DNA from 2 places in the Terriglobus sp. YAF25 genome. Region 2 is predicted to be linked to the other one. Evidence: riboswitches for the same ligand, from Rfam matches in the RefSeq annotation. Region 2 holds a riboswitch; the other holds the start of a gene.

Region 1 (5,731 bases), on a different contig from region 2:
ATGCTGGACGCCGAGGGAACAGCAGCGTCGACGAGAGCTTCTGCGATGGAAGCCCTTCTGAACACCGACGACGTGCGCGGAAAAAAACCTTGAGCTGCATCCGGATAGATGCCGCTAAGTCTCCTAGCGATTGAGGCTACGCCAGAAAAAGCAGAGAGCGGTATCCCGATCCTGCCGTTTTTTTGCCTATTTCTCCGGGGTGCAGCAACGATGAATGGCGATGCTGCTTACTCATAGCGCAACGCCTCCATGGGGCTGACGCGGGAGGCGCGGCGGGCGGGTAGCCAGGCTGCAGGCAGAGCGATGGCGAGCAGGGCAACAATGGCCAGCACCAGGCTGAGTGGCTCGGTTGGCTTCAGACCGTAGAGCAGGCTCTGCAGCAGCTGGTTGGTGGCCAGGGTGAGCGCGCCTCCCAGGGCAATACCGGAGACAACGAGCAGGACGATCTCGCGCATGATCATCCAGCCGACGCTGGAACGGGCGGCGCCGAGAGCCATGCGGATGCCGATCTCATTGGTGCGTCGGCTGACGAGATAGCTCATCAGTCCGTAGATGCCGATCGCGGACAGAAAGACGGCGAGCAGGGCGAAGAAGGTTGAAAGCTGGGCAACAAGAGTCTGGTTGGTGATGCTGCGTTCGATCACGCGGTCGAGCGTAGTAACGCGGTTGATGGTGAGGGTACGGTTTATGGAATGAATGGTGTTCTGTACATCTTTGGAGACCGCATTGAAGTCGCCGGTGTAGCGGACGGCGAGCGTGCCATAACCCCACGGATGCTGCGGATTGGGAACGTAGTCGATGTACTGGCGATGCTCCTGCAGATTGCCGAATTTCACGTCTTTCACCACGCCGACGACCTCAACATCGTTTCTGGGCTCGGGATCTTTCCCGATGTAGATGTGACGGCCGATCGGATTGACGCCGGCGGGAAAGAGATCGCGCACCATGCTCTCGCTGAGGATGATGACCTTGTGCGAGGTTGCCGTGTCCTGCGGGCCAAAAGTGCGGCCGGCGAGCAGTGGGATCTGCATGGTATTGAAGTAGCCATTACTAATGACGTTGTGTTTGATGTTGACCGCATCGTTGTAGGCGGTTCCGGGAATATTGAGTGAAGTGTTCCAGCTTCCTTGATGGAAGGTGAACGAAGCAAAACCGGCGCCGTGCACCCCAGGTATGGCGGCGACGCGATCTTCGATCTGGGAAAACATGGAGATCATGCGTGGGTCTTCGCCTTTCAGGCCGAGGACCGAGGAATCCATGTTGACGAGCATTACACCGTCGCGGGGGAAGCCGGTGTCGACGTGCGTGAGGTTAACCAGGCTACGCAGGAAGAGAACGGAGGCGACAGCCAGGACGAAGGATATGGAGACTTGCGCGATGATGAGCACTTTGCCAAGGACATTCCGCGTTGCAACGTTGGCGCTGCTGCGGCCATCTTTGAGGGCTCCGGTCACCTCGCCTTGGGAGGCACGCAACGCCGGCACGATGCCGAAGAGCACGGCCGTTCCAACGGTAACGGCAAGCGAGAAGCCCAGCAATGGCAGGTTAAGCGAAACGTCGATGGGGATAAGGTCGGCGTCAGGGCCGCCGGAGATCATGCGCAGCAGCATGCGGTCGGCGACGACAGCGAAGGCGATCCCCAGCAGGCCTCCAGCTAGTGCAAGGATCACGCTTTCGGTGAGGAGCTGGCGGACGAGACGCAGGCGCTGCGCTCCGAGCGCCTGGCGTACTGCGAACTCGCGAGCACGTGCGGTGGAACGCGCCAGGAGAAGGTTGGCGATATTGGCGCAGGCGATCAGCAGCACCAGGGCGGTGACGCCCATCAGGAGCTTCAATGGGTCGGAGAACTGGTGACGCAGCCCGGAGATGCCGGTTGCAATTGGTGTAATCGCAACGTGAGCCGTTTGTAGATGAGACAGGTTGTAGTTATTGAGCCTGGCATCGGGGAAGCCGCGAGTGATCTGTTGATACAGGACATTGATCTCGGCTTCGGCCTGCGCGTGCGTGACTCCGGGTTTCAGACGGCCGAAGATGAGATTGGACTGGTAGAAGTTGTCTTTATAGCCCTTGTAGTGAGCAGGCAGCGAGTTCATCATCGCCATCGGTATCCAAAGGTCGGGCGCATGTCCGACGGTGATGCCGAAGAAGCCAGGAGGGGCGACGCCGATGATGGTGAAGGTGGTGTCGGCGAATTTGACAGTGTGGTTGAGGACATCGGGCGCTCCGGCAAGCGCGGTCTGCCAGAAGGCATAGCTGATGACGGCGAGAGGATGAAGAGCTGCCCTGGAGCTTTGACGGGCAGCGAGCGCAACACGATGGCGTCGAGAAAGCTGAAGATAGCGGTGTTCGCGCCAATGCCGAGAGCCAGCGAGAGTAAAGCGACGCAGGTGAGCCCGGGGGAGCGCAGCATGGAGCGCAGACCGTATAGCGTGTCCTGTGCAAAGGACTCGAGCCAGCTCCATCCCCAGGCGGCGAAACTCCGCTCGCGCAGAACGGTGTTGTTGCCAAAGCGCCGACGGGTTTCGCGATGTGCCTGTTCAGGGGCAAGGCCGGTGGCGACCTGCTGCTGCTCACGCAGCTCAAGATGGAGACGCATCTCCTCTTCGAGGTCGGCATTAAAGCGGGAGCGATGGAAGAGCATGCTGAGGCGGCGGAGAAGCTGGCGCATGGTGGTCTCCTTGGCGAAGCGGAGGTGCGATCAGGCAGGCTGCAGCACGGCGGTAATCGCGCCGTAGATACGGTGAAAGTGCGAAAGCTCAGTGGCGAGCTGTTTGCGGCCGGCGGCGGTCAGCCGGTAGTAGCGCGCGCGGCGATTGCCGGCGGTCGTGCCCCACTCGGCGGAGACCCATCCCTGGACCAGAAGCCGCTGTAATGCCGGATACAGGGAGCCCTCTTCCACCTGCAACACATCGCCGGAAGTATGCAGGATCGACTCGGCTATCTCGTAGCCATGCATCTCGCCATGGCGCGAAAGGGTGTTGAGGATCAGAAGGGAGAGGGAGCCGGGCGGAATGTCGTTGGGCTTCACAGAATGCTCCTTACTGCCATAGACAAACTATGGCAGTAAGAATGGATGACATAGGCAGACTATGTCAATGGGCTTTTGTTCTCCCTAGCTGCCGATGCAGCCACACACCATAAAAGGTCAACATGATCCAAAGCAGGCTTATGAAGCTAACGAGAGTCTCTGAGGCAAAGACATTAAAGCCTCTGAAACGATGAAGAAAGCCAGTTCCATATTCCGCGCGTATGAACGCACCTGCACACGCCAAAGCTGCCATCGACAAAAGCGGACGTCTTACTGCGGGTGTCTGCCGATGCGAAGTGGTAAACACCCAGCGGCGCCATAGCACTGCGAGCACGCACAACCCGAGCGCAGTACTGACATATTGAAGGAGTTTAAATACCTCAATAAAGCCGTCAAGCGGAAGTTGCAGGTTGTACTTCAATAACGGGAGATGGCGGTAGGGCCAAAAGCCTGGATGGGTGAAGGCATCCCAGATGATATGAGTAGCCGCCCCAAGCAGGATAGAGAGCACCATGACGAAGAAGGTTGGGATACTCGACGTAAAAATCTTCCCCATGGGGTTCTGACGGAGAGGGAATAGACGAGGCGCTGTGGCGATGAGTGCATCCGCGACATATTGCTGGAAAAGCCACAGCACGGCCAAAGACAGTGGGAGATCGAGTAGCAAAGCTCCAGGCAGGGTATGGCCAAAGCTGCCGCGCGGCACGAGCCTGAGAAAATACTCGAAATCCGGAGACAGACAGCCGACCACAAGCGCGGCTGTGTTCAGCCGCGTCCTGCGGAACGGTAGAGCTGCGACGGCATGCGCGGCAGTAAATGGCATTGTCGAATCATCTACTCAAATGGATGCTTCGATCAAAGGGCAGTACTTACGGCGCGGAAGTCCTCGACCAGCGATTCGAGGCAGTCGAGCGAGGTATCCCACGCGAACATGAAGCGTGCGCCGCCGCCGATGAAGGTATAGAACTTCCAGTCTCTGGCGCGCAGTGCTTCGGCGATGGCCGGCGGCATCTTCACGAAGACGCCATTGGCCTCGACCGGGAACATGAGCTCGATGTTGGGCAGACCAGCGATCTTCTCCGCAAATGTTCTGGCGCAGGTGTTGGCGTGGGCCGCGCGGTGCAGCCAGGCTCCGCCCTCGAGCATGCGGACCCAGGGGGCAGCGAGGAAGCGCATCTTGGAGGCAAGRTGGCCTGCCTGTTTGCAGCGATAGTCGAAGTCCTGCGAGAGCGTGCGATCGAAGAAGATCACGGCTTCGCCGACGGCCATGCCGTTCTTAGTTCCACCGAAGCAGAGAACGTCCACTCCGGCCTCCCAGGTCATGGCGGCAGGCGTGCAGTTGAGCGTCGCACAGGCATTGGCAAAGCGCGCTCCATCCATGTGGAGACGCAGGTCGAGCTCGCGGCACGCGTCTGCGATGGAGCGGATCTCTTCGAGGGTGTAGACCAGGCCGGTCTCGGTCGGCTGGGTGATGGTGACAACGCGCGGCTTGGGATAGTGAATGTCGGTGCGCCGAGATGCGATCAGACGGATCGCATCGGGCGTTAGCTTGCCATTCGACGAGGGAGCGACGAGAAGTTTGGCGCCATTGGAGAAGAACTCAGGCGCGCCACACTCGTCGGTCTCGACGTGCGCCAGCTCCGAGCAGATGACGCTGTGATAGCTCTGGCTCAGAGCTGCAAGCGCGAGGGAGTTGGCGGCTGTTCCATTGAAGGCGAAGAAGACATCGCAGTCGGTGCTGAAGAGCGTGCGGAAGGCATCCGCCGCCTGTGCTGTCCATGAGTCTGCACCATAGGCGCTTTCGTGTCCGACATTGGCTTCGGCCATGGCGGCCCATGCCTCAGGACAGATTCCGGCGTAGTTATCACTGGCGAACTGCTGTTTTGGTGCACACATGCGTATCGAACCCTTTCTTACTGGTCCATCAAAAGAAATCACGGATGTGCGGCTTTTCCCGAAGTTGCCGGACAGGCCACATCTCCCAGACGGGACGCCACCTTGCTCGGGGCAGGTTGGCGTTGAGCAGTGAGCTCAACTCTTGATGTCGTTCTGATGATAAACGGTGTCTGGGTTCGAAGCAATTTGTAGGACGCGCCTAGGCGTATCAGCAAAATTCGATGTGCGTTTTGTTAGAAAATTTCGGCCTTCCTTACCCACCTAGAGCATTTTTCCTGTTGCTGGGTATCCCGGAAGAAGAGCGCAGCGGCGTTTTCATTGCGGAAAACGCCCATAGATGCCGAAGCCCTACTCTACGCCTACAGGAAAATGCTCTAGCGTTGCGAGGGCACCCCGGCAGAGAAAATGAGAGAAGCAGATTTCTTCGCTGCGCTACGAAATGACAAACAAAAAGGGCGCCATTGTTCTAAGCGCTGAAGGCGCGTTCTATATCGGCCCTGGGCAACGCCCCAGGCCTGAGGATAGCTGAACTCTAGTTCTCGGCTGGCTTCTCGGCGCGATCGATCACCAGCACATCGACGGAGGTCTTTTCTGAGGAAAGCTTCAGGCCCAACTGCTCGCGGAGTGCCGTGATGAGCGAAGAACCCGCGTTCTCGCCGGCCTCCCATTGCAACGTGAAGTCGTAGTAGCCGTTGAGGCCTGTCTTATCCAGAACCATGCCGCCGCGAAAGGCCGGCTGCTGTGCGATGCGGTAGGCGAGGGCGGGCATGCCGACGCCGGAACCGGTCATGGTTGCCGTGCCGTTAC
Region 2 (3,545 bases):
CAGGATCGCCAGGAGCAAAGCCGATATTTACCTGCAGGTGCCGGCCATCTGTGGCGTCGATGCGGCCGACCAGTGCCAGTGGAAGATTCGACCACTGGTACTTTTTGATGCCGCCGTAGAGCGTGGTCTTCAGTAGCGCAACCGAGCCTGGAGCTCCGACGACCGGACGAGACTTCAGGTTCAGGTGTGGAGAGTCCTGATGAGTCGCGACGATGCGTGTGCCCGTTTCTACCGAGTCGGAGCCGATGACGGCAAAGACGACGGAGCGGTCGCGATTGTCGAAGATGAGCTTGGCGCCAGGCTTGATCTGTGAGGGAGACGTGAACTCGGTGAACCCTGCTGCTTTGGCCAGACGAAGGAACTCCGCCGTCGAGAGGCCGGCGCTCTTGGCGTGCCGCAGGTAGTCCTTGTAGGGGGCGGCAAAAGCGAAGACGTCGGACTTCTGCTGGGGCGTAAGCGTCAGCCAGGCGGACTTGGCGGCGACCTTGCCGTCCGGGTTCAACGGGGTCTCCTGCGCGGCGAGGGGAAGCGTGGCCACGGACGCAAAAGCAGCGGCTATGGCCGCGAAGGCTACGGTGCGAACCAGGAATTTCACCATGGCGGAAGAATAAACCGAAAAGGGTGGTTTTCCTGCAATTCAATGCACTTAGCCGCCGTTGACTGCTGCCATGGCTTGTCTGGAGGCGGATGGCGTGGTACAAACAATACATTCAAGCTAGCCCGCAAGGGCAAGCGCGAATTTCATGAAGAGTGGTTGAGGGACGAGCCCTGTGACACCACGACAACCGGACAGAACAAAGGCGTACCGGTGTCAACTCTCTCCTGGCGACAGGGAACATGAGATTCGGAGTAGGAAAGTTGCAAGTTCCCACCCCGCGCCTCCTCGTTCCTGAGTTAAGAGCGCCAATCAGAGAGACAGTCACACGTAAAGCCCTCCTCCACATGGAGAGCAAGGCCCTATGTCTTCCGGTGCGTGTGCGCCCTACGATCTGAAGTGCAAAGAGTGCGGCAAGAGCTATGGCAACCAGCCGCTTTCTGTCTGCGATGAGTGCTTTTCGCCGCTTGAGGTCTTTTACGACCTGGATGTGGTGAAGGGCAGCGTGACCCGGGAGTCCATCGCTGCCGGGCCGGCAAGCATCTGGCGCTATCGTGCGCTGCTTCCTATTCCTGAAGGCTTCCAGCCCGATCTCCCGGTTGGCTTCACCCCGCTGGTCAAGGCCAACAATCTGGGCAAGCGTCTCGGCGCTTCCGACATCTACGTGAAGAACGATGCCGTCTGCTTCCCGACGCTGAGCTTTAAGGACCGTGTCGTCGCCGTGGCGCTGGCCAATGCCCGCTACTTCGGGTTTGACACCGTCGGCGCCAGCTCGACCGGTAACCTGGCAAACTCAGTGGCAGCGCAGGCCGCCCGCCTGGGCTTGAAGAGCTGCATCCTGATTCCGGCGGACCTTGAGCCGGCAAAGATTCTGAATACGCTGATCTATGGCGCGCGGCTGGTGCGCATTGACGGCAACTATGACCATGTTAACCGTCTGTGCTCGTTGATCGCCGACCAGTACAGCTGGGGCTTCGTCAACGTGAACCTGCGGCCTTACTACGCTGAGGGTTCGAAGACGATGGGCTATGAGATCGCCGAGCAGCTCGGCTGGCGTTTGCCCGACAACGTCGTGGTGCCGATGGCCGGCGGTTCGCTAATCCGCAAGATCAAGAAGGCCTTCGACGAGCTGGTGTATCTCGGCATCGTTGAGGCAAAGCACGTGAAGTTCTTCGGAGCGCAGGCTACGGGCTGCTCGCCGATTACCCACGCGGTGAAGAACAATCTTGAGCGTCACGAGCCGCAGAAACCGAACACTATCGCCCGTTCGTTGGCGATCGGCAACCCGGCGGACGGCCCATACGCGGCTCGTCTAATCCGCGATACCGGCGGGTGGGGCGAAGATGTCTCCGACGTCGAAGTCGTCGCCGGCATTCAGGAGCTGGCAGAGACCGAAGGTATCTTCACGGAGACGGCAGGCGGCGTAACCACTGCGGTGACCGCGAAACTCTTCGCACAGGGCCGCATCGGTAAGGACGAGACCACGGTGGTCTGCATCACGGGCAACGGCTTGAAGACGACGGATGTGCTGCAGGGCCGCTATGACATCGGACGCGCGGTGAAGCCGCGGCTGGCCGAGTTCGACGCTTATCTACGGGAGCTGGATGGTTTGCCCGCGGAAGAGGCCGAGCTGGTGGCTCAGTAATGCTGAGCTAAGGCTCAGTTCGCTGAGCTGTGGCTCAGGTGGACGAGAAACAGAAAGAGCAGGGAAGATTCAAATGTCAATCAAAGTACTTTTGCCGACTGCCTTTGTCCGCCACACTGATGGCGTGAAGAAGGTTGATTCCGCTGCCACCAACCTGCCGGGCCTGGTCGACGACCTGGGCGTGAAGTTCCCGGCGCTGGGAGCGCATATCAAGGACGAGCAGGGCAAGCTGCGCCCGTTCATCAACGTCTACGTGAACGATGAGGACATCCGCTTTCTGGGCGGCGAGACGCATACCTTTGAGGACGGAGATGAGATTATGCTGATTCCGTCTATCGCCGGTGGGTGTGTGTAGGAATTCGTTCTCTGCATGAAGTAAGAAAGCCCGCCGTCCGGCGGGCTTTTGCTTTTGTTGAGGATGACTACGGATAAGGAAACAGTCGCGCGGAGCGCGATAGAGCGAACGAAGTTCGTTGGGGATCCAACCCTTGCGCTTCGCGAAAGAATGGGGCAACGAGAATGTGCTTGCGTCGTAGTTTGGTGGCGGTGCGAAAGCGGGTCCTTCGCATTCGCTCAGGATGACAGGCGAAGAGACTACACTACAGCGACCGAAGCCGTCTGCAGGCCTCATCCAACGCATCGTCCTTCTTTGCGTAGCAGAAGCGCAGCAGGTTCTCTCCTTTGCCTGCACGGAAGAATGCTGAACCAGCCACGGCAGCTACGCCAACCTGCTTGAGCAGGTTGCGCGCCTTCTCCTTGGAGGTGGAGCCCTCCACGCGGGTGACATCGGCGAGGATGTAGTACGCTCCCTGCGGGACCGTTGGCGTGAGCCCTGCATCTGCAAGCGCGGCTACCGTCTTGTCACGCTTGGCGACATACTCGGTCTGCATCTCGGTGTAGAAGCTGTCGGGAAGGTCGCACAGGCCTGCGGCCACACCATGCTGCAGCGGCGCCGGAGCGGAGATAAAGAGCAGGTCGTGGAAGTAGGCGATGGATGGGGTCCAGCGCTTACTGGCATGCAGGTAGCCGAGACGCCAGCCGGTGACAGAGAAGGTCTTTGAGAAGCCGGCGATGGTGATCGTTCGCTCCGCCATGCCGGGCAGTGTCGCCGGGGAGATATGCTCGTGACCGTCGTAGAGGAAGTATTCGTAGATCTCGTCGGTGATGACGAAGAGATCGGCATCGATCGCGATGGTCGCCAGGGCTTCCAGTTCCGTGCGGGTGAAGACCTTGCCTGACGGATTACCGGGCGTATTGACCAGAATGGCGCGTGTCTTCGGCGTGATGGCGTTTGCCAAAGCTTCG

Evidence for each region. A riboswitch is a leader RNA that binds a small molecule or an ion and turns the genes downstream of it on or off. The one in region 2 is predicted to bind S-adenosylmethionine.
Region 1: it holds a riboswitch for S-adenosylmethionine, as region 2 does, so the genes downstream of both, AB4043_RS18545 (threonine aldolase family protein) here and thrC (threonine synthase) in region 2, are expected to answer to the same signal.

What each region holds. Positions count from the first base shown of each region.
Region 1 covers NZ_JBFRCY010000487.1:130-5,860, reverse strand. The annotation lists gene AB4043_RS18565 (ABC transporter permease) at 228-2,462, opposite strand; partial or broken gene AB4043_RS18560 (hypothetical protein) at 2,540-2,596, opposite strand; gene AB4043_RS18555 (PadR family transcriptional regulator) at 2,699-3,028, opposite strand; gene AB4043_RS18550 (DUF4184 family protein) at 3,093-3,851, opposite strand; gene AB4043_RS18545 (threonine aldolase family protein) at 3,884-4,924, opposite strand; SAM-I-IV-variant riboswitch at 4,975-5,078, opposite strand; partial or broken gene AB4043_RS18540 (TIGR03435 family protein) at 5,457-5,731, opposite strand, start outside.
Region 2 covers NZ_JBFRCY010000155.1:6,705-10,249, reverse strand. The annotation lists gene AB4043_RS08500 (peptidase M18) at 1-598, opposite strand, end outside; SAM riboswitch class I at 739-844, shown strand; gene thrC (threonine synthase) at 960-2,240, shown strand; gene AB4043_RS08490 (MoaD/ThiS family protein) at 2,314-2,595, shown strand; gene AB4043_RS08485 (pyridoxal phosphate-dependent aminotransferase) at 2,840-3,545, opposite strand, start outside.